Catenuloplanes indicus: one gene and its partner. The protein of the gene in region 1 interacts with the protein of each later gene in a pairwise test. Links are inferred from orthologs where the notes say so. Each region holds a gene or a part of one and is shown in the gene's direction. Other genes may lie near its edges.

Region 1 (10,578 bases):
CGCCTGTGTAAAGAATTTGTGCTTGCCTCTATTCGAATCCATCGAGATCGGGTGGGATGCTTCCAGGCCGTCATCGACGGCCGTCTCGACTCTCGAGAGGAAGCAGGATGGTGAGCAGACGCTTCACCGCCGGCTCGGTCGCGACCGTGACCGGGCTGGCGTTGGTGCTGGCGGTCCCCGCCGGAGCGGCCACCGCCGCACCGGCCGCGGCAGCCGCGGCCGAATACACGGTGGTGGCGGAGGACGGTGTCTCCACCGCCGCGGCCACCGCGGCGATCGCGGCCGCCGGCGGCACGGTGGTCGAGAGCAACGACAGCGTCGGTACGTTCACGGTGACCGCCGGTGCGGCCGACTTCGCGGCGAAGGCCGCGGCCTCGACCGCGCTGATCGGCGCGTCCAGCAGCGACCGCGCGATCGGCAAGGCGCCCAAGCTCGACCTGGTCGAGCAGGAGGCACTGCTGGCACCCGCGTCCCGGGCCGCGGCCAAGCGCGGCGGCCACGGCGGCCCGAAGCTAGACCCGCTGGACGACAAGCTCTGGGGTCTGGAGCAGGTCCGCTCCGACGACGCCCGCCGGGTGGAGCCGGGCGACCGCGGTGTGACCGTCGGCATCCTGGACACCGGCGTGGACGCGAGCAACCCCGACATCGCGGCGAACTTCAGCTGGAAGCTGTCCCGCAACTTCGCGCGCGACATCCCGGACATCGACGGTGAGTGCGAGGTGACCGGCTGCCTCGACCCGGTCGGCACGGACGACGGCGGTCACGGCACGCACGTCGCCGGCACGGTCGGCGCGGCGGTCAACGGCTCCGGCATCTCCGGCGTGGCGCCGAACGTCACGCTGGTCGAGCTGAAGGGCGGCCAGGACTCCGGCTACTTCTTCCTGGAGTCGGTCGTCAACGCGCTGACCTACGCGGGCGACGCCGGACTGGACGTGGTCAACATGTCCTTCTACATCGACCCGTGGCTGTACAACTGCCTCGGCAACCCAGCCGACTCGGCCGCCGAGCAGGCGGAGCAGCGGGCCACCATCACCGCGGTCCGGCGTGCGCTGACCTACGCGCACAACAAGGGCGTGACGCTGGTCGGCTCGCTCGGCAACAACCACGAGGACCTGGGCAACCCGCGGCCGGACGCGTCCAGCCCGAACTACCCGGGTGGCACCGAGCGGCCGCGCGTGATCGACAACGCGACGTGCTTCGACCTGCCGGTCGAGGGCCCGTTCGTGATCGGCGTGTCCGCGACCGGTCCGTCCGGCCGCAAGTCCGACTACTCGAACTGGGGTGCGGAGCAGATCTCCGTCGCCGCGCCGGGTGGCTGGGCCACGGACACGCAGGGCACCGGGGACACGTTCGCCAACCGGATCCTCTCGGCGTACCCGCTGAAGGTGCTGCAGGAGATCGGCCGGGTGGACGCGGACGGCAACATCGTCCCCGGCTTCGAGAACCGCGTGTTCAAGGACTGCACCAAGGCCGGCAAGTGCGGGTACTACACCTACCTGCAGGGCACGTCGATGGCGTCGCCGCACGCCTCCGGGGTGGCCGGGCTGATCGTGTCGAAGTTCGGCACGCCGGACTGGCGCCGTGGCGGGCTGACGCTCCCGCCGAACTGGGTCGAGCAGCACCTCTACCGCACCGCGGCGGAGCAGGCCTGCCCGACGCCGGCGCTGATCAGCTACGCCGAGGTCGGCCAGTCGGCCGAATACGACGCGCTGTGCACCGGCACGAAGAACTTCAACAGCATCTGGGGGTACGGGATCGTGGACGCCTACAAGGCCGTCACCACCCCGCTCCAGCCCTGGGTGAAGCCGTAGGGACCTAGTCAAGATCATTCACTGGTACGATGGCCGGTCCCCGCGACACGGGGACCGGCCGTTACCCTTGCAGGGTGACACTCCGCTTGTATGACACCGCGACCCGCTCGGTGCGGGACTTCGTCCCGCGGTCACCCGGCAAGGTCGGGATCTACCTGTGTGGTCTCACCGTCCAGTCCCCACCGCACATCGGCCACCTTCGCTCCGGTGTGAACTACGACGTGCTCCGCCGCTGGCTGATCCGGTCCGGGTTCGAGGTGACGTTCGTCCGCAACGTGACGGACATCGACGACAAGATCCTCGCCAAGTCGACCGAGCAGGACCGGCCGTTCTGGGCCATCGCGTACGAGAACGAGGTCAAGCTCGCCGCGGCGTACCGGTCACTCAACGTGCTGCCGCCGACCTACGAGCCGCGCGCCACCGGGCACATCCCGGAGATCCAGCAGATCATCGCGCGGCTGATCGAGGGCGGGCATGCGTACCCGGCGGCCGACGGCTGCGGCGACGTCTACTTCTCGGTGCGCAGCTTCCCGGCGTACGGTGCGCTCTCCGGCCAGCACCCCGACGACATGCAGGAGGCGGCGGACAGCGAGGCGCGAGCCAAGCGCGACGCCCGCGACTTCGCGCTGTGGAAGGGCGTGAAGGAGTCCGAGCCGCTCGCCGGCAGCTGGCCGTCGCCGTGGGGCCGCGGCCGTCCCGGCTGGCACATCGAGTGCTCCGCCATGTCCTGGCGCTACCTCGGCGAGGCCTTCGACATCCACGGCGGCGGGCTGGACCTGCAGTTCCCGCACCACGAGAACGAGATCGCCCAGTCCCGGGCCGCGGGTTACGGGTTCGCCGGCTACTGGGTGCACCACGGCCTGCTCAACCTGGGCGCGTCGAAGATGAGCAAGTCCCTGGGCAACGTGCTCGACCTCGACTACGTGGCCGGCCTCGGCGTGCGCCCGGTCGAGCTGCGTTACTACCAGGCGCAGCCGCACTACCGGTCGGCCATCGACTACTCGGACGACGCACTCCGCGAGGCCGCGGTGGCGTACCGGCGGATCGAGGGCTTCGTCCAGCGCGCCACCGAGCTGACCGGCGCGGGTGAGCTGGGCGACATCCCACCCGCGTTCGCGGCCGCGATGGACGATGATCTGAACACGTCCGCGGCGCTCGCGGTCGTGCACGAGTCGATGACCCGCGGCAACACCGCGCTCAGCGCCGGCGACAAGACCGTGGCCGCCACCGCGCTGGCCGAGGTGCGCGCCATGCTGGACGTGTTCGGCGTCGATCCGCTCGACCCGGCCTGGCAGGCCGGGAACGGTGGCGGCGACCTCCGTCAGGTGGTCGACTCGCTGGTCGCGCTCGCGCTCGAGCAGCGCACCGCCGCGCGGGGACGCAAGGACTGGCAGGCCGCCGACGCCGTGCGTGACCAGCTGAAGAACGCCGGCGTCGTGGTGGAGGACACCCCGGCCGGCCCACGATGGACCATTGGGGAGCAGCACTGATGCCGGGCAACTCGCAGCGCAGGAACAAGCGCGTCACGCCGAAGAAGGGCGCCGCGGGCGGCTCCGGCGGAAAGAACCGTGCCGGGCTGGCCGGCCGCGGCCGCACGCTGCCGGCGGACGAGCGTCCCTGGCACAAGGGCTACTCCGGCACCGAGCAGCTGCCCGAGAAGACCGCGCGCAAGCAGGAGAAGGAGCGCCGGGCCGCGGCCGCCGAGGGCCGCGCGCCCAAGATCGGCGTTCCCGGCAGCAAGGACACCACCTGGGGTAAGAACGGCTCCGGCCGGGGCGCCCCGGCGTCCACCCGCGGCGCGTTCGCCGGTGGCCGCGGCGGTGGCAAGGTCGGCGCGCGCGGTCCGCGGATCGCACCGGGCCGCCGCTCCACCCCGCCGAAGGACTCGCCCGAGCTGCTGGTCGGCCGCAACCCGGTGGTCGAGGCGCTGCGCTCCGGCGTGCCCGCGACCGCGCTCTACGTGGCCCAGGGCATCGAGATGGACGAGCGGGTCCGCGAGGCCGTCCGCACCTGCGCCGACAAGGGCATCGCGATCATGGAGGTGAGCCGGGCCGAGCTGGACCGGATCACCGGCGGCGTGCTGCACCAGGGCATCGGCGTGCAGGTGCCGCCGTTCGCCTACGAGGACTTCTCCGACATGGTCGCGGCGGCGCTGGAGCAGACCGCGCCGTTGCTGGTCGCGCTGGACGGCGTCACCGACCCGCGCAACCTCGGCGCCGTGATCCGGTCCGCGGCCGCGTTCGGCGCGCACGGCATCTTCGTGCCGGAGCGTCGCGCCGCCGGGATCACCGCGACCGCGTGGCGTACCAGCGCCGGTGCGGCCGCCCGCCTCCCGGTCGCCCAGGTGACCAACCTGACCCGCGCGATCAAGGCGTGCCAGCAGGAAGGTTTCATGGCGATCGGGCTGGACGCGGACGGCGCCACCGACGTCTACAACCTGGAGGTCGCCACCGGCCCGACCATCGTGGTGGTCGGCTCCGAGGGTCGCGGGCTGTCCCGGCTCGTCGGCGAGACGTGCGACCTGCGCGTCTCGATCCCGATGGCCTCGGACGTGGAATCGCTGAACGCCTCGGTCGCCGCCGCGGTCGCGCTCTCCGAGATCACCCGCCGACGCAACGCCTGACCTGCGCGGAGTCGCTACCATGCGAGGCTGATCACGTGCGGTGGCGAAGGGGCGGGGCATGAGCGACGGGACGTACGGGCTGGGGGTCGACCTCGGCACGTCCAACACGGTCGCGGTGCTGCGTACCCCGGACGGGCGGACCCGTCCGCTGCTGTTCGACGGGCAGCCGATCATGCCCTCCGGCGTCTACCTGGACCCGGAGGGCCGGCTGCACGTCGGACGGGACGCGCAGCGCCTCGCCCAGGCCGACCCGGCGCGGTACGAGCCGAACCCGAAACGCCGCATCGACGAGACCTCGGTGCTGCTCGGCGACCGTGAGATCCCGGTGGTCGACCTGCTGGCGGCCGTGCTCGGCGCGGTCGCCCGGGCCGCGGTGGAGGCGGTCGGCTTCCTGCCACCGGCGATGCTCACCCACCCGGCGGCGTGGGGTCCGGTCCGGCGTGCCACGCTGGCCGAGGCGGTGGCCCGCGCGGGCTGGCCGCCGGTCGCGGCCGCACCCGGGCAGCCCGGTACCCGGTTCACGCCGGAGCCGGTCGCGGCCGCGCGGTACTTCGCGGAGGTGCTGCACCGCCCGGTGCCGGCCGGGTCCGCGCTCGCGGTCTTCGACTTCGGCGGCGGCACGCTGGACGTCGCGGTGGTCCGCAATGACGGCCTCGGCCCGTCCGGCCGGCCGGTCTTCTCCGTGGTCAGCTCCGGCGGCGTCGCCGACCTCGGCGGCCTGGACCTGGACGCGGCCCTGGTCGACCACGTCGGCCGTACCCTGACCGGCCCGGCGCCACAGCCCGGCCCACACGCCACACGGGGCGGCTCGGCCACGCCGGGTGCCGCGGTCACCACCGGCGGCCCGCAGGCGGCGTCCACCGGCCCGGAGATCTCGCCGGACGGCCCGACCCAGCGGCTGGATCTCGCCGCCGCGCAGGCCTGGCAGGCGCTGACCCAGCCGGCCACCGTGACCCAGTGGCGCAACCGCCGCCAGCTCTGGGACGACGTGCGCGGCGCCAAGGAGATGCTGTCCCGCGCCACGGTCGCGCCGATCGCGGTGCCGGGCGTCGAACGCGCGGTACACCTGACCCGCGAGGAACTGGAGCACGTCGTCACGCCGCTGCTGCGCCGGGGCGTGCACGAGACCGCGGGCGTGATCCGGGCCGCCGGGGTCACCCCCGATCGGCTGGCCGGCCTGTTCCTGGTCGGCGGCTCCTCCCGCGTACCCATGGTGGGCCGCCTTCTGCACTCCGACCTGCACATCCCACCGACCGTGCTGGAACAGCCGGAACTGCCGGTCGCCGAGGGCGCGCTGGCCGAGCTGCTCGCCACCATCCCGGCGCAGTCACCCGCTCCGCCGGTCACCTCGGCGCCGCCGGTGTCCTCCGCCCCGGTCTCGCCGACCGCGATGATCCCCGGTGCCGTTCCTGGCGGTCCGCCGCCGGTGAAGCGACCGCGCCGATCGCTCGTGCCGGTGGCCGTGGCCGCCGCCGTCGCGCTGGTCGTGCTGGTCACCGCCGGGACGCTGATCTACCTGAGCCCGTGGAGCCGCGTCGCACCGGTCGCCTTCGCCGACCTGACCGAGGGAACGCTGATCCCCGCGGTCCCCGACGAGCCGGACAGTACGGTCTTCGAGGTCTTCACCGACGTCGTCGGCGACCGCGCGTACGTCGCCGCCCAGCGCGACGACAAGACCCTGGAGATCGCCGGCGTCGGCCTGGACGGCACGGAGGTCTGGCGCCGGACCACCGACAGGGCCACCGCGTTCACGTGGCAGAGCATTCACGCGACCGACCGGTACGTGATCGCGAACGGCGACGGCAGCAGCGAGCAGCCCCGGCCGCTGGTCGCCTGGGACCGCGACGGCGAGCCGCTCTGGCAGGAGCAAATCGCGTCGCAGGACCTGATCTGGCTCTTCAACGACGTGCTGGTGGTCGCCCGGGACGAGGAGCGGCAGCTGATCGGCTACCGGCTGGCCGACGGCGAGGTGGCCTGGGACATGCCGATCCCGCGCGGTGAGTTCTCCGACTACTACCGGGTGGTTCTGATCGCCTCGCCCGGCGACCGCACCGGCCCCGCGGCCGCCGGTGGCACGCCGTTCGGCTGGAACGCGGACGCCGACCAGCGGCTCGTGCTGATCACCGCGGACCAGCGCGCTCAGGTGATCAACGTCGACGACGGCTCGGTGGCCGCGTCCGGCACGGTGGACGTGGAGCCGTCCAGCCTGAGCCCGAGCCTCGGCGTGCAGATGGTCGCGGACTCGAGGCAGCTCTACATCGGCACCACCGGGGATCGCTACCGCATCGAGGCGTACGACCTGACCACGTTCGGCACCGCGCAGGTGGTCTACAACGACACCGCGGGCCGCACGCTGAAGACGCTCACGCTGTGCGGTGACGGCCGGCTGTGCCTTGCCGACCTCGCGGACGAGGGCACCGACCAGGTGGCGGTCTACGACGTCGCCGACGGCGGGAAGCAGGTGATGCGGGTGGACGCGCCGGGCCTCACCGGGCTCACCGACACCGGCGCGATCGTCCCGTCCGGCACCGGCCTGCTGTTGTGGCACAGACCGAAGGACGGGGCGTACCGGACCGCGCTCTACGACGACGCCGGCGACCGGATCTTCGAGTGGAACGGCGTCGCGGCCCGCGTCAACGCACGCAGCTTTCTGATCTTCGATCGCGAGCCGGCCGGTGACGCGCCCAGCACCGAGGGGGTGCCGCTCTCCGCGACCGTCGACAACGGCGACGCGCCGCAGCAGATCGGCACGCTGCCGGCCGTGCGGCTCGGCACCTGCTCGTGGAACGAGACCACGATCATCTGCGGCAGCGGCCCCAACGGCTTCCGCATCCAGCGGTTCGCGGAGGACTGACGGACGGAACCGGTCAGGACGAGCGGGCGGTGGCGTCCGTGGCCGTCGACGGGGCGAGGCGGCGGCGGATCACGTGCAGGGCGAGCAGTGCGTAGCCGGCCAGGATCGGCACCATGATCGCCTGGATCAGGTAGCCGATCGCGATGGTCAACCCCAGTACGCCCGCGCTCGCGGCCGGCACCGCCGGCCGCGCGACCACGAGCCGGCCCGCCTCCCGGAGGGCCACGCGCCAGCCGGTGCCGGGCCCGTCCGGACCAGCCGCGGCGGTGGCGCGGCCGAGCTCGACCACGACCATGCCCGCGAAGCCGGCCCCGGCCAGGCCGAGCAGCAGCGTCGCCCAGATCAGCGGGCGGCCGCCGGGGACCAGGCCGACGCTGAGCGCATGCACGTTGAGCCGGATCAGCACGCCGAACGCGACCACGGCCAGCAGCGGTGGGATGCCGGGCAGCAGGCCGCGGGCGAAGACGCGCGCGGTCTGCCGTACCCCCGGGAATCGCTCTTGATCTGTGTATGTCGCGACCGCCGCGGACGCCGCGCCGGCCGCGGCACCCGCGGTGACGACCGGGAGTGCGGCTACCGTCATCACGATCCCGGTCAGGGCCAGGTCGGAGGCGGCGCGGAGGGTGTCCCGCCAGTCGCGCTGGATCGGCTGCGGGGGTTGTCCGGGCTCCGGAGACTGAGGGTCGGTCGTCCGCAGCCTCCGGAGGTCATCCATGGTGGATCACTAACCCTTCAGGCCGCTGGTGTTGATCCCCTCGACCAGCATCCGCTGGAACGCGACGAAGAACAGGAACACCGGCAGCAGCGACAGTACGGACATGGCGAACATCGCGCCGAGCGAGCTCTGCCCGGTCGAGTCGATGAACAGCCGCAGCGCGATCGGGACCGTGTAGTCCTCCAGGTCGTTCAGGTAGACCAGCTGGGTGAAGAAGTCGTTCCAGGTCCAGATGAACGAGAAGATCGCGGTGGTGACCAGCGCGGGGCGGCTCAGCGGCAGGATCACGTGCCAGAACACGCCGTACGGCGAGCAGCCGTCGATCGTCGCGGCCTCGTCCAGGTCGCGCGGGATGCCGCGCATGAACTGGACCATCAGGAACACGAAGAACGCCTCGGTGGCCAGCGCCTTCGGCACGATCAGCGGCAGCAGCGGGGTGTCGATCCAGCCGAGCGTGTTGAACACGATGTACTGCGGGATGATCAGCACGTCGCCGGGGAGTAGCAGCGTACCGATCATGATGGCGAACCAGAATCCGCGCATCGGGAACCGCAGCCGGGCGAACGCGTACGCCGCGACCAGGCAGGACACCGCGTTCGCGACCACGGTGAGCAGTGCGATCACGCTGCTGTTGATGAAGAACCGGGTGAAGCTGACGTCAAAGCTGTTCCAGCCGGCCGTGTAGTGCGACGCGGTGAACTCGGTCGGCAGCACGGAGATGTTGCTGGCGATCTCCGCATCCGACTTGAACGACGAGCCGATCACCCATGCCAGCGGGTAGAGCACCAGCAGCAGGCCGGCGATCAGCACGGCCAGCCGGACGGCCTGACCGATCGTGAACCGGTTCCTTCGGATGGTGGCGAGCCGGGCCACGGCGGGAGCGGTCATCGGTCATTCCCATCGGCGTAGTGCACCCAGAACCGGCCGGTGCTGAACAGGACCACGGTGAGGATGCCGATCGCCGCGAGGAACACCCAGGCCAGCGCGGACGCGTACCCCATCTCGAATTCGGCGAAGCCGCGCTTGTAGAGGTAGAGCGTGTAGAGCAGCGTCGAGTCGACCGGGCCGCCGGTGCCGTTGCTGACCACGAACGCGGACGTGAAGCCCTGGAATCCGCGGATCGTCTCCAGCACCAGGTTGAAGAAGATCACCGGCGACAGCATCGGCATGGTGACGTGCCAGAACTGCCGCGACGGGCTGGCCCCGTCGACGGACGCGGCCTCGTACAGCTCGACCGGCACCTGCTTGAGCCCGGCCAGGAAGATCACCATGGGCGCGCCGAACTGCCAGACACCCAGGATGATCAGGGTGCCGAGCGCGTAGTCCGGGTCGTTCACCCAGGCCTGCCCGGTGATACCGAAGAAGGCCAGGAACTCGTTGACCGCACCGTCGCCGGCGAACAGCGCGCTCCACACCAGCGCGAGCGCCACGCTGCCGCCGAGCAGCGACGGCAGGTAGAACAGGCCGCGGAACAGGCCGACGCCGCGCCAGGCTCGGTTGAGCAGCAGCGCGACCGCGAGCGCGGCGGCGAGTTTGAGCGGCACCATGACCAGCGCGTAGACGAGCGTCACCGTGACCGCGCGGTAGAACTGCGGGTCGCCGGTGAACATCTCCCGGTAGTTCTCCAGCCCGATCCACTCGACGTCCTCCCAGCTGGAGAAGACCGAGTAGTCGGTGAAGCTGAGGTAGAGCGACAGCAGCATCGGGATGGCGGTGACGCCCATCAGGCCGAGCAGCCAGGGGGACAGGAATACGTAACCGGCGACGCCCTGCCGACCGTGCCCGCCACCGGGCCCCCGCTGCTTGCCTGCGGCGGGGGCCCGTCGACCGGGCTGCTCGGGGACGACCGGGGCGGATGCCGTGGTCAGTGCCACGAGCGTGCCTCCTTCTCCACGTGCGCGAGCGGTACGTCAGGCGAGCTTGCTCGCGGCCTGGGTGAGGAAGTCCTGTGCGGCCTGGGCCGGGGTGGCCTTGCCGTACTGGACGCTCTCCGCGATGGACACCAGCAGCGTGCGGATCGCGGCGTGGCCCTTCGGCGGCGGCGTGGGCGCGGCGCCGAACTTCGGCGTGATCTCGGTCTCGAACGCCAGCGACGCCTTCTGGTTCGCGTCGGTCAGCGTGGCTTCGACCTCCTTGCGAAGATCCAGGTTCGGCGTGATGCCGCGCTCGATGCCGAGCGTCTTCGCGGCGGTGGCGTCGTTGACGAAGTAGTTGATCACGTCGGCGACCACGTCCGGATACTTCGTCTTGGCCGAGCCGGACCAGTACATCGAGGCGCGCGCCCACTGGCCCTTCGGGTCACCCGGGTACGCCATCAGCCCGAGCTCGTCCTTGGTGTTCTTGGACAGCGCGGCCAGCTGGTTCGACCAGACCCAGCTGGTGGCGGCCTTGCCGGTGACCACGAGCTGCTTGCTGGCGTCCGAGCTGTTGCCCTCGTGGATCACGTCCGCGGTCGGGGTGGCGCCCTGATCACGCGCACCCTTCCACAGCTCGAACCAGCGGGTCAGGTCCTCGGCGGTGAAGCCCAGCTCCTTGCCGTTGTAGAACTCCTTGCCCTGCTGGCGCAGCCACACCC
Region 2 (10,533 bases), 1.1 Mb from region 1 along the record:
GTCCCGTAGTTCCCCTGTGGAGGAGTCGCCAGCATGTCCCTCGACCTCGTCAGCCTGCTGCCCGCGCCGTGGCAGGCCGTCCTCGCCCCGCACCTGGACGCGGAGCGGACCCGCAAGCTGGGCGAGTTCGTCGCGGGGGAATATGCGTCGCAGACCGTCTACCCCCCGGTCGAGGACCTGTTCACGGCATACCGGCTGTGCCCGCCGGAGCGGGTGCGCGTGCTGCTGCTCGGCCAGGACCCGTACTTCAAGGCCGGCCAGGCACACGGCATGAGCTTCAGCGTCCGCGAGGGCGTCCGGGTGCCCCCGTCGCTGCGCAACGTCTTCAAGGAGATCGCGGCCGACGTCGGCGCGGGCATGCCCACCACCGGCGACCTGACTCCGTGGGCCGAGCAGGGCGTCCTGCTGCTCAACTCGATCATGACGGTTCGCGAGGGGAAGGCCGGTTCGCACGCGAAGAAAGGCTGGGAGGAGTTCACGGACGCCACCATCAGCGCCGTGAACGAGCTGGACACGCGCGTGGTCTTCATGCTGTGGGGCAGCTACGCCCGGAAGAAGGCCGCACTGGTCACCAACCCGCAGCACGTGGTGCTGGAGGCCGGCCACCCGAGCCCGATGAACCCGGCCGGTTTCCTCGGCACCCGCCCGTTCAGCGCCTGCAACAAGGCCCTCGCGGACGCCGGCCTCACCCCGATCGACTGGTCGCTCACCCCGGCCTGATCTGCCCGTCCAGCACCGCCACCCGGCCGTCACGGGGCCACTCCGGCAAGTGGTAGTCCGAGCGTGATGCGGGACAGCGCGTCCAGCGCCGTCCCGCCACGATCCCAGTAGCCGAGGTGCCCGGCGTCGGCCTGGCTGGGGAAGACGCGGGCGCCGAAATCCGGGTCCGCGGGGTTGTGCCCGTGCCACAGGTCGTCCTCCGGCCGGCCGTAGGCGAGGGCCGCGCCCGCGCCCGGCACCGCGGCCGCGAGCGCGGCATCCGTCACCGCGGCGACCGGTGACACCGGCGCGTGCTGGATCGGGTCGGTGATCGAGGTACTGGCCCAGACCTCGGACACGCGCAGCTGTGTCGCGTGCTCCACCCCGGCACCGGGTGAGGCGAGCAGCACCAGTGCGTCGGCGTCCAGCCCGTGATCGCGGGCGGTCACGCCGGTGACCAGGGTGCCGTAGCTGTGGCCCAGCACCACCTGCCGGGCCGGGTCGCCCTCGTGCGACGCCCGCAACCCTTCCTGGAACTGGTGCAGCGCGGGCGCCGCATCCCGCGCCGGTGCGGCGGACACGGCCTCGTCCAGGAAGTCCGGTGCGTCGTAGTCCAGCCAGAGCACGGCCGCGGTACGTCGCGCCGGGTCCAGCTCGGTCGCGGCCTCGGCAACCCGCGCGGCCCGGTCCAGCTCACCACCGGCCGAGGCGAGATCGCTGGTCATGCCGGGCACGTAGGTCACCACGGCCGCGCTGCGGTCCGGATCGCCGACCGCCACGATCGCCCGGCCGTCCCGCGACGGGTCGAAGCGCACCAGGTAACGCGGCGGATCCGCGTCCGCGGACACCCGCTCGGCCAGCCGCTCCAGCGACCCGATGAGCGCGGTGTCCCGCGCGTAGGCTGCGTCGCCCGGGATCACGCCACGCAGGTCGGCACCGGTCAGGCTGACGCCGCCGGACGCCGCGCCGCTGCGCAGCCCGTCCACCGGGAGGCCGAGGCGGGCCGCCTCCAGCGCCAGGTCCAGCAGCGCGCGGTTGGCCAGGTCACGAGCGGTGATCGGCACCCCGTCCAGCCCACCGACCAGCGTCGGCTCGTGCCGGATCAGCCACCGCCGCTGCGCCGGGGTGAGCGAGTCCCACCACGCGCGCGTGGTGGCCGGCGACGCGTCCGGCCCGGGCCGGTGCCCCGGCGGCACGCTCTCCCACCCGTGACCGGCCGCACCGCTCAGCTCCGCGAGCCGGACCGCCGCCTCCGCGTCCGCGACCGCCGCCGCACGCAGCGCCGCCTCGATCTCAGCCGCCACGGCCACCGACGGCCCACCACCCACCGGCACCGCACCGCCCGGGGTGAACGCGCCGACCACCCGGCCCGTGATCTCGACCGCCAGGCCCGCTGCCTCGGCCGCGCGGACCGCCGCAGCCAGACGAGCCTTTGCCGCCTGGACGGCCGCCGCGTATTCCGTCAGAACCGTGGCGGTCTCGAGCTGCGCGAGCCGGCCGGCCTCCAGATCGTCCCGCAGCCGGCGGAGGCGGCCGATGGCCGCGTCGGCGCCGGCACCCGACCAGACGCGGGTCACCGCGACCGCACCGGCGGCCAGCTCCAGCGCACGCCGGGCACCGGATGCCGCGAGGTCGCGCCAGGCCGCCGCGGACGCCCGCCACGCGGGCGGGCTCGCCTGCCACAGCTGTTCATACGTCACGGCCATGCGCGTTTCACCCCCGGTGCGCCGGTCAGGTGGCGGAGGCGGGTGGCGGCCGACCGGTCGACCGCCTCATAAGCCGTGGCCGCACGAGCGAGCCCCGCCGCCGCTGCCGCCACGCCGGTGCCGCACCGATCCAGCGCGGACCAGGCCGCATCCGCCAGCTCGGCCGACGCGCCGGACGCCGCCCAGCCGGGCGCGGTGACGGACAGGCGGCCCGGTGGCATGCCGAGCAGCCGGCGGGCCACAGCCGCGAGCCGGTCAGCGCAGGCCCGCAGCGCCGGAGTGGTGACGTCGATGACTTCCATGCCGACCACCGTCCCACTCGGACACCGGGCCGGATAAGCCCTGTGGACGACGTCCGGCGCGCGTACCGCATGGTTGTCCACAGGGGTTGCCGACTCCCCCACTAGGCTCTACAGCGTGATCGTTTCCGTCGGCATGGACGTGGTGCTCGTCGAGCGGTTCGTCCGCGCGCTGGAACGGACGCCGCAGCTCGCGGACCGGCTGTTCACCGAGGGCGAGCGGCATACCGCGTCCGGGAATCCGCGGCCCGCCGAGTCGCTGGCCGCCCGGTTCGCCGCGAAAGAGGCGGTCGCGAAGGCGCTCGGTGCGCCGTCGGGGTTGCGCTGGCACGACTGCGAGGTGGTCTCGGACGCGGCCGGGCGGCCGTGGCTGACCGTGTCCGGCACGGTCGCGGCCGCCGCCGCCGAGTGCGGGATCACGCGCTGGCACCTGTCCCTGTCGCACGACGGCGGCATCGCGTCCGCCATGGTGGTAGCCGAGAGCTAGGAGTTCGCATGCGGGGCGTGTGGCGGGTCGCCGACGTGAGGTCGGCGGAAGAGACGCTGATGCGCGAGGTCCCGGACGGCACGCTCATGCAGCGCGCCGCGGCCGGGCTCGCCCGCCGGTGCGCGCTGCTGCTGGACCGGGTCTACGGGGCCCGGGTGCTGCTGCTGGTCGGCGCCGGGAACAACGGCGGTGACGCGCTCTTCGCGGGCGCGCTGCTGGCCCGCCGCGGCGCGCACGTCACCGCGCTGCTGCTGAGCCCGGACCGGGCACATCCGGCCGGTCTGACCGCGCTGCGCCGGTCCGGCGGCCGGGTTCGCACCCGATGGGACGAACGGCTTCCCGCGGACCTGGTGATGGACGGCATCGTCGGCATCGGCGCCACCGGCGGCCTGCGCGAGCCCGCCATCGGCATCGTCGAGGCGCTGGCCGTGCGCGCCCCGCGCCCGATCATGGTCGCGGTCGACGTGCCGAGCGGCGTCGACGTGGACACCGGCGCGGTGCCGGGCGCGGCCGTCACGGCGGACGTGACGGTCACGTTCGGCTGTCTCAAACCGGCACTGGTCGCCGGTCCGGCCGCGCCGCTGGCCGGTCACGTCGAGCTGGTCGACATCGGCATCGCGCCACAGGCCGCGCCCGCGCTGCGGATCGCCGGTGCCGCGGACGTCGCCGAGTGGTGGCCCCGGCTGACCGCCGGCTCGGAGAAGTACACCCGGGGCGTCGTCGGGATCGCCACCGGCTCGCACACGTACCCGGGTGCGGCCGTGCTGTCCACCGCCGGTGCGCTGGCCGGCCCGACCGGCATGGTGCGATATGCCGGAACCGCCCGCGCCGAGGTGCTCCGGGCGCATCCGTCCGTCGTCGCGGCGGACTCCGTCGCCGGCACCGGGCGTGTGCAGGCCTGGCTCTGCGGCTCCGGCATCGGCACCGACGAGGACGCGCGCACGGCGCTGCACGACGTGCTCGGCACGGATCTGCCGGTCGTGCTGGACGCGGACGCGCTCACCATGCTGGTCGACGGCTCATCGGCGGACCGGCTCCGGGACCGCGACGCACCCCTGGTGATCACGCCGCACGACCGCGAGTTCGCCCGGCTGGCCGGTGGCGGGCCGGGATCGGACCGGGTGGGCGCCGCGCTCGCCCTGGCCGCGCGGATGCACGCGGTGGTGCTGCTCAAGGGCGACCGCACGATCGTCGCGGCGCCGGACGGTACGGCCTGGGTCAACCCGACCGGCACCGCCGCGCTGGCCACCGGCGGCACCGGCGACGTGCTGGCCGGCCTGCTGGCGTCCCTGCTGGCCGCGGGCGTCGATCCGGTCCGGTCCGCGGTCACCGCCGCCTACCTGCACGGCCTCGCCGGTCGCGTCGCCGCGGAACACGGGCCGGTCACGGCGCCGGACGTGGCCGTCGCGCTGCGCGAGGCGGTCGCCTCGATCATTCCTTGAGATTTTCCCGCTTCCGGCGTGCCCACTTCCCCAGTGCTCCCGCGGGCACCGGTTCCGTCGCCGGTCACCGAAACCCCGGAGCGTCAGGCGACGAGGCGAACGCGCGCGAAGCCGCGGCGAGACGCGGCCGGGACGTGACCGGCGACACCGACCGCGGCTCGTGGTGACCACCCGCGGAACTGACAGGGAGGAGCGCCGGCGACGACCGGTGCCCGCGGGAGCATGCGGACAGCACCACCCGGGGAGCGGGTATATCGATCTGCACGGAAAGGCCGGCCCGCGAGCGAACGCGGGCCGGCCTTCAGCGGAGATCCGGCTCTACTCGACGGTGACCGACTTGGCCAGGTTGCGCGGCTGGTCGACGTCGTGGCCGCGGGAGCTGGCGATCTCGCAGGAGAGGACCTGGAGCGGCACCGTGGTGACCAGCGGCGCCAGCAGCGTGGGCGTACGCGGCACGCGGATCAGCTCGTCGGCGTAGGGGACGACCGCGTCGTCGCCCTCCTCCGCGATCACGATGGTGCGGGCACCACGCGCGCGGACCTCCTGGATGTTCGACACGATCTTGTCGTGCAGGACGCCGCGGCCGGCCGGCGACGGGACGATGCAGACGACCGGCGTGCCCTGGTCGATCAGCGCGATCGGGCCGTGCTTGAGCTCGCCCGCCGCGAAGCCCTCGGCGTGCATGTACGCCAGCTCCTTGAGCTTGAGCGCGCCCTCCAGCGCCACCGGGTAGCCGACGTGCCGCCCGATGAACAGCACCTGCTGCGCGGACGCGAGGTCACGCGCGAGCTTGCGGACCGGCTCCATCGACTCGAGCACGGTGCGCAGCTTGTCCGGCATCTCCTGGAGCTGCTTGACGACCGCGCCGACCTCGTCCGCGTACTTGATCCCGCGGACCTGTGCCAGGTGCAGGCCGATCAGGTAGCAGGCGACGAGCTGGGTGAGGAACGCCTTGGTGGACGCGACCGCGACCTCGGGACCGCCGTGCGTGTAGAGCACCGCGTCGGACTCGCGCGGGATGGTGGACCCGTTGGTGTTGCAGATCGCGAGCACGCGCGCCTTCTGCTCCTTGGCGTGCCGGAGCGCCATCAGCGTGTCCATCGTCTCGCCGGACTGGGAGATCGCGATGACCAGCGTGGAGCGGTCCAGCACCGGGTCGCGGTAGCGGAACTCGCTGGCCGTCTCGACCTCGCACGGGATGCGCGTCCAGTGCTCGATCGCATACTTCGCGACCAGACCCGAGTGGTACGCCGTACCGCACGCCACGATGAAGACCTTGTCCACGTCGCGCAGGTCCTGCTCGGTGAGGCGGACCTCGTCGAGCACGATCTCGCCGGTCTCGGTGAGCCGGCCGAGCAGCGTGTCCGCCACCGCCTGCGGCTGCTCGGCGATCTCCTTGAGCATGAAGTAGTCGTAGCCGCCCTTCTCGGCGGCGGACGCGTCCCAGTCGATGTGGAACGGACGGCCCTCGACCGGCGTGCCGTCGAAGCCGGTGATCTCGATGCCCTCCGGCGTGATCAGCACGACCTGGTCCTGGCCCAGCTCGACCGCCTCGCGGGTGTGCTCGATGAACGCGGAGACGTCGCTGGCCAGGTAGTTCTCTCCCTCGCCACGGCCGACCACGAGCGGCGAGTTGCGGCGGGCGCCGACGACCGCGCCGGGGATCGCGGTGTCCACGGCGAGCAGCGTGAACGCGCCCTCCAGCCGGCGGGAGACGCGGCGCATCGCCTCGGCGAGCGCCTGCGGGCCGGTCACGCCCTCGGAGTTGACCTCGGTGAGCGCGATGGCGAGCAGGTGCGCCGCAACCTCGGTGTCGGTCTCGCTGCTGAACTCGACGCCGAGCGCCTCGAGCTCGACGCGGAGGCGGGCGAAGTTCTCGATGATGCCGTTGTGGATGACCGCGACACGACCGTCCTGCGAGACGTGCGGGTGGGCGTTGCGGTCGGTCGGGCCGCCGTGCGTGGCCCAGCGGGTGTGCCCGATGCCGGTGGTGCCGGCCGTGATGCCGCCGGCCTGGCCCTCGCCGAGCGCCTTCTCCAGGTTGGCGAGCTTGCCCGCCTTCTTCTCGGTGTGCAGCGCGCCGTCACCGACGACGGCGACGCCCGCCGAGTCGTAACCCCGGTACTCGAGCCGCCGCAGCCCGTCCAACACGATGCTCAGTGCCGGCCGGTTGCCGACGTAACCCACGATTCCGCACATGGCAGCCAGAGTAGCGGAGTTTTGCTCAACCCGCGTGCGCGAAGGCCGGGTATTCGCTCACGGACATTGCGCGATTGGGGGATTTATGCGGGACCTATACGGACAGAACATCCCAGGTACCTGTCGGTAAGCCGATTGCCGGGATAGGGCAGGCTGGTGCACGGTGTATCGCCCCGCACGTCTGGAGCCCCGAGGCCATGACCGAGCCCCACCCGCCGTCCCCGCAGCCCGAGCAGCCCAACCCGTGGGCACGCCCCCCGGAGGGCGTGCCGGAGCAGCCGGTGCAGTACGGCCCGCCGCAGTACGGCCAGCCGCAGTACGCCCCGCCGCCCACCGCGCACTGGGCCTACGACCCGCAGCAGGCACCACCGCCGCAGCAGCGCTCGGTGAAGCCGATCATCGCGATCATCGCGGCCGCCGTGGTGCTGCTCTGCGCGGGCACGGTCGTGGCCGGTGTGCTGGTCTTCAACCAGGCGCGGAACGCGGCGCAGGACGTCCTGCCCTCGCTGCCCCCGCTGCCGACCGGGGCGCCGGAGCCGACCCGCCCGGCGCCCACCGGGTCCGCGCCGGCGACCGAGGACCCGTTCCAGATCCCCGGCCTGCCGGATCTGGACGACCTGCTCCCGACCGGCGCCGGCGTCACCGCGAGCCCGGACGCGACGGTCGTCTACGAGGTCACCGGCCCGGACGACGCCGCGGTCACGTACACGGAGGCGGGCACCACGCCGAAGTCGGAGCGGGACGTGCGGCTGCCGTGGCGGAAGGAGTTCACGCTCGGCTCCGAGACACCCCTGCTCAGCGTGACCGGCATCCACTTCGGCACCGAGAACTCGGAGCTCACCTGCCGGATCACGCTGGACGGCAAGGAGATCGTGAAGCGCACCGCGTCCGGCAACGCCTCCACCGCTACCTGTATGCAGTTCGTCGTGGTTTCGTAGACCGGTGACTGATCCACTGGTGGCGCGCATGCGCCCGTTCGGCACCACGATCTTCGCGGAGATGTCCGCGCTCGCGGTCCGGACGGGCGCGGTCAACCTCGGCCAGGGCTTCCCGGACACGGACGGGCCGCCGGAGATGCTGGCCGCCGCGGAGGCGGCGCTGCGCGGCGGCCGGAACCAGTACCCGCCCGGCCCGGGCATTCCGGAGCTGCGCGCCGCGGTCGCGCGCCACCAACGGCGGTTCTGGGATCTCCGGTACGACCCGGACGGCGAGATCCTGATCACGGCGGGCGCGACCGAGGTGATCGCGGCGACGATCATGGCGCTCTGCGAGCCGGGCGACGAGGTGGTCTGCTTCGAACCGTTCTACGACTCGTACGCCGCGTCGATCGCGCTGGCCGGTGCGGTGCGGCGCCCGGTCACGCTCTACCCCGACGGGCGTTTCGCCTTCGACCCGGGGCAGCTGCGCGCGGCGTTCTCCGACCGCACCCGGCTGGTGCTGCTGAACTCGCCGCACAACCCGACCGGCAAGGTGTTCACCCGGGACGAGCTGGACCTGATCGCCCGGCTGTGCCGGGACCATGACGTCTACGCGGTCACCGACGAGGTCTACGAGCACCTGGTCTTCACGGACAGCGCGGCGCCGCACGTGCCGCTGGCCACGCTGGACGGCATGCGGGAACGCACGCTGCGCATCTCCTCGGCCGGCAAGACGTTCTCCTGCACCGGCTGGAAGATCGGCTGGGTCAGCGGCCCGCGCGAGCTGATCAGCGCGGTCACCCGGGTCAAGCAGTTCCTGACGTACGTCAACGGCGCGCCGTTCCAGCCCGCGATCGCGGTCGCGCTCGACCTGCCGGACGCGTACTACCGCGACTTCCGGGACGGCCTGCAGGCCCGCCGGGACCGGCTCGCGGACGGGCTCGCCCGGGCCGGCCTGCGCGTGCTGCCGTCCGAGGGCACCTACTTCATCACGGCCGACATCTCCGGCGTCTCGGACGGCGACGGCATCGCGTTCTGCCGGGAGCTGCCCGAGCGGCTCGGTGTCGCGGCGATCCCGACGCAGGTCTTCTACGACAACGCGGAGCCGGCGCGGACGCTGGTCCGGTTCGCGTTCTGCAAACGCGAGGAGGTCATCGACGAGGCGGTCAGGCGCCTGGCCGGGCCGTAGTCGCGGCCGACCCGGTGGGCAGCCGCGCGCCCATCAGCGCCTCCAGCCCGCGGCTACGGCGCGGCGCGCGACGGCCGTGGCGGGAGGCCGCGACCAGCATCGGGTACGTCAGCGGCCGCCGGACGACCTCGGTCCACGAGCCGCCGAGCAGTTGCAGCGCGAGCGCGCCGAGCCAGATCGCCGCGGTCCGCACCGGGTCGTCGAAGAGCAGGCCGTAGATCAGGTACAGGTCGATCAGCGGCGCCAGCAACGGCAGCAGCGTGTGGAACAGCAGCAGCGCGAGCAGCGCCCGCCGTCCGTAGCGGCCGCCGGGACCGGACTCGACGAGCACGCGCCGGTGCTTCCACATCGCCTGCATGTCGCCGTAGAGCGCGGTGTACGGGCGTGGCCGGGCCGGGATGCGGGCGTCCGGCGCACCGACCACGCGCCATCCGGCCCGGACCACCGCGACGGTCAGGTCGGTGTCCTCGGCCAGCGTGTCGTCGGAGAGGCCGTCGACCTGGCGCAGCGCCTCCCGCCGGTACGCACCCGCCGCGGCCGGGACCGTGGGCAGGCAGCGCAGCGCGTCGTATGCCCGCTGTCGCGCCCCGGCGCCGGTATCGGCGGCGACCGCGCCGACCGCCGGGTCCGCGAACGGGCCGATCAGCGCCGGTACGGTGCCCGGCCGGAAGATCGTCTCGCCGTCCGTCAGCACGATCACGTCCGTGGTGGCGTGCGCGATGCCGGTGTTCAGCGCGGCGGCCCGGCCCGCGTGCCGCTGGCGCAGCACCGTGACGCCCGGGTACGCCTCGGCCAGCTCCGCCGTGCGGTCCGTGGACCCGTCGTCGACCACGATGACGTCGGCCGGCCCCAGCGAGCCGAGCACGTCCGTGATGCGCTCGGCCGCGTTGTGTACCGGTACGACCACGGTGACCCGGCGGTCATAGCCGGCCCCCGGGCCGGTCCGCCGCCGGACCAGCGACAGCGCGCATCGCGCCAGCAGTAACGCCCCGAGCAGCAGCAACGCGACCGTGAACCAGCTCGCCACGGTCCATCCGGCCTGCACCAGGCCGACCAGTGCGAGCCCGAGCGCCCGCTCCGCGCCGTCCGGGGGCGGGTTCGCCGGGGCGCCCCGCAGCATGGTGATCGTGTAGCCGGCCCGCTTGAGCTCCGGGATCACCGCGTCCAGCGCGGCCGCGGTCCGCTCACCGCCGGCGAAGCGCACCACCGCCCCCTCGCCGCCGGGCGGCATGACCGCGCGCCGGATGTCGGTCAGCGTCGCCGCCGGGTCGCCGTCCCGGGCCTCGCGCGTGGTGCCGGTGGCGCGGAGCAGCGTGCTGGACACGTTCGCGGCACCGGCCAGCGCGTACCGGGTGGTGGCGGTGTCGATGCCGATCTCGTGGCCGGCGGCCCGGACGTCGCGCACGATGCCGGGGTACCGGGCGATGCGCGCGCCGGTCATGAAGAAGACCGCGGGCACGTCGTGCTCGGCCAGCACGCCCAGAATCCCGGGCGTGAACGCCGGGTCCGGGCCGCCGTCGAACGCGAGCACGATGTGCCGCTCCGGCGGTGCGGCGGTGCCCGTGACCGGCGCGTCCGGCACGCCGAGCCGGCTC

What was found.
Region 2: the proteins of rlmB (region 1) and J2S42_RS18830 interact in binary tests that used the Escherichia coli proteins (3 or more experiments, as listed by UniProt). The link is inferred for Catenuloplanes indicus from one-to-one orthologs.

The regions. Positions count from the first base shown.
Region 1 is NZ_JAUSUZ010000001.1:5,266,567-5,277,144, forward strand. Bases 2,368-5,367 are described here. They hold rlmB (23S rRNA (guanosine(2251)-2'-O)-methyltransferase RlmB), read left to right. Parts: upstream 2,368-3,300; coding sequence 3,301-4,434; downstream 4,435-5,367. Other genes in these bases: cysS (cysteine--tRNA ligase), read left to right, coding at 2,368-3,301; J2S42_RS23800 (Hsp70 family protein), read left to right, coding at 4,493-5,367. Outside these bases: J2S42_RS23785 (S8 family serine peptidase), read left to right, coding at 111-1,811; more of cysS, read left to right, coding at 1,886-2,367; more of J2S42_RS23800, read left to right, coding at 5,368-7,288; J2S42_RS23805 (hypothetical protein), read right to left, coding at 7,302-8,003; J2S42_RS23810 (carbohydrate ABC transporter permease), read right to left, coding at 8,013-8,891; J2S42_RS23815 (carbohydrate ABC transporter permease), read right to left, coding at 8,888-9,877; J2S42_RS23820 (ABC transporter substrate-binding protein), read right to left, coding at 9,914-10,578. UniProt on the Escherichia coli protein: Specifically methylates the ribose of guanosine 2251 in 23S rRNA.
Region 2 is NZ_JAUSUZ010000001.1:4,198,017-4,208,549, forward strand. Bases 2,462-5,416 are described here. They hold J2S42_RS18830 (NAD(P)H-hydrate dehydratase), read left to right. Parts: upstream 2,462-3,199; coding sequence 3,200-4,633; downstream 4,634-5,416. Other genes in these bases: J2S42_RS18820 (hypothetical protein), read right to left, coding at 2,462-2,707; J2S42_RS18825 (holo-ACP synthase), read left to right, coding at 2,823-3,191; glmS (glutamine--fructose-6-phosphate transaminase (isomerizing)), read right to left, coding at 4,952-5,416. Outside these bases: ung (uracil-DNA glycosylase), read left to right, coding at 34-720; J2S42_RS18815 (alpha/beta hydrolase), read right to left, coding at 750-2,405; more of J2S42_RS18820, read right to left, coding at 2,396-2,461; more of glmS, read right to left, coding at 5,417-6,832; J2S42_RS18840 (MmpS family transport accessory protein), read left to right, coding at 7,030-7,770; J2S42_RS18845 (pyridoxal phosphate-dependent aminotransferase), read left to right, coding at 7,799-8,938; J2S42_RS18850 (bifunctional polysaccharide deacetylase/glycosyltransferase family 2 protein), read right to left, coding at 8,916-10,533. UniProt on the Escherichia coli protein: Bifunctional enzyme that catalyzes the epimerization of the S- and R-forms of NAD(P)HX and the dehydration of the S-form of NAD(P)HX at the expense of ADP, which is converted to AMP.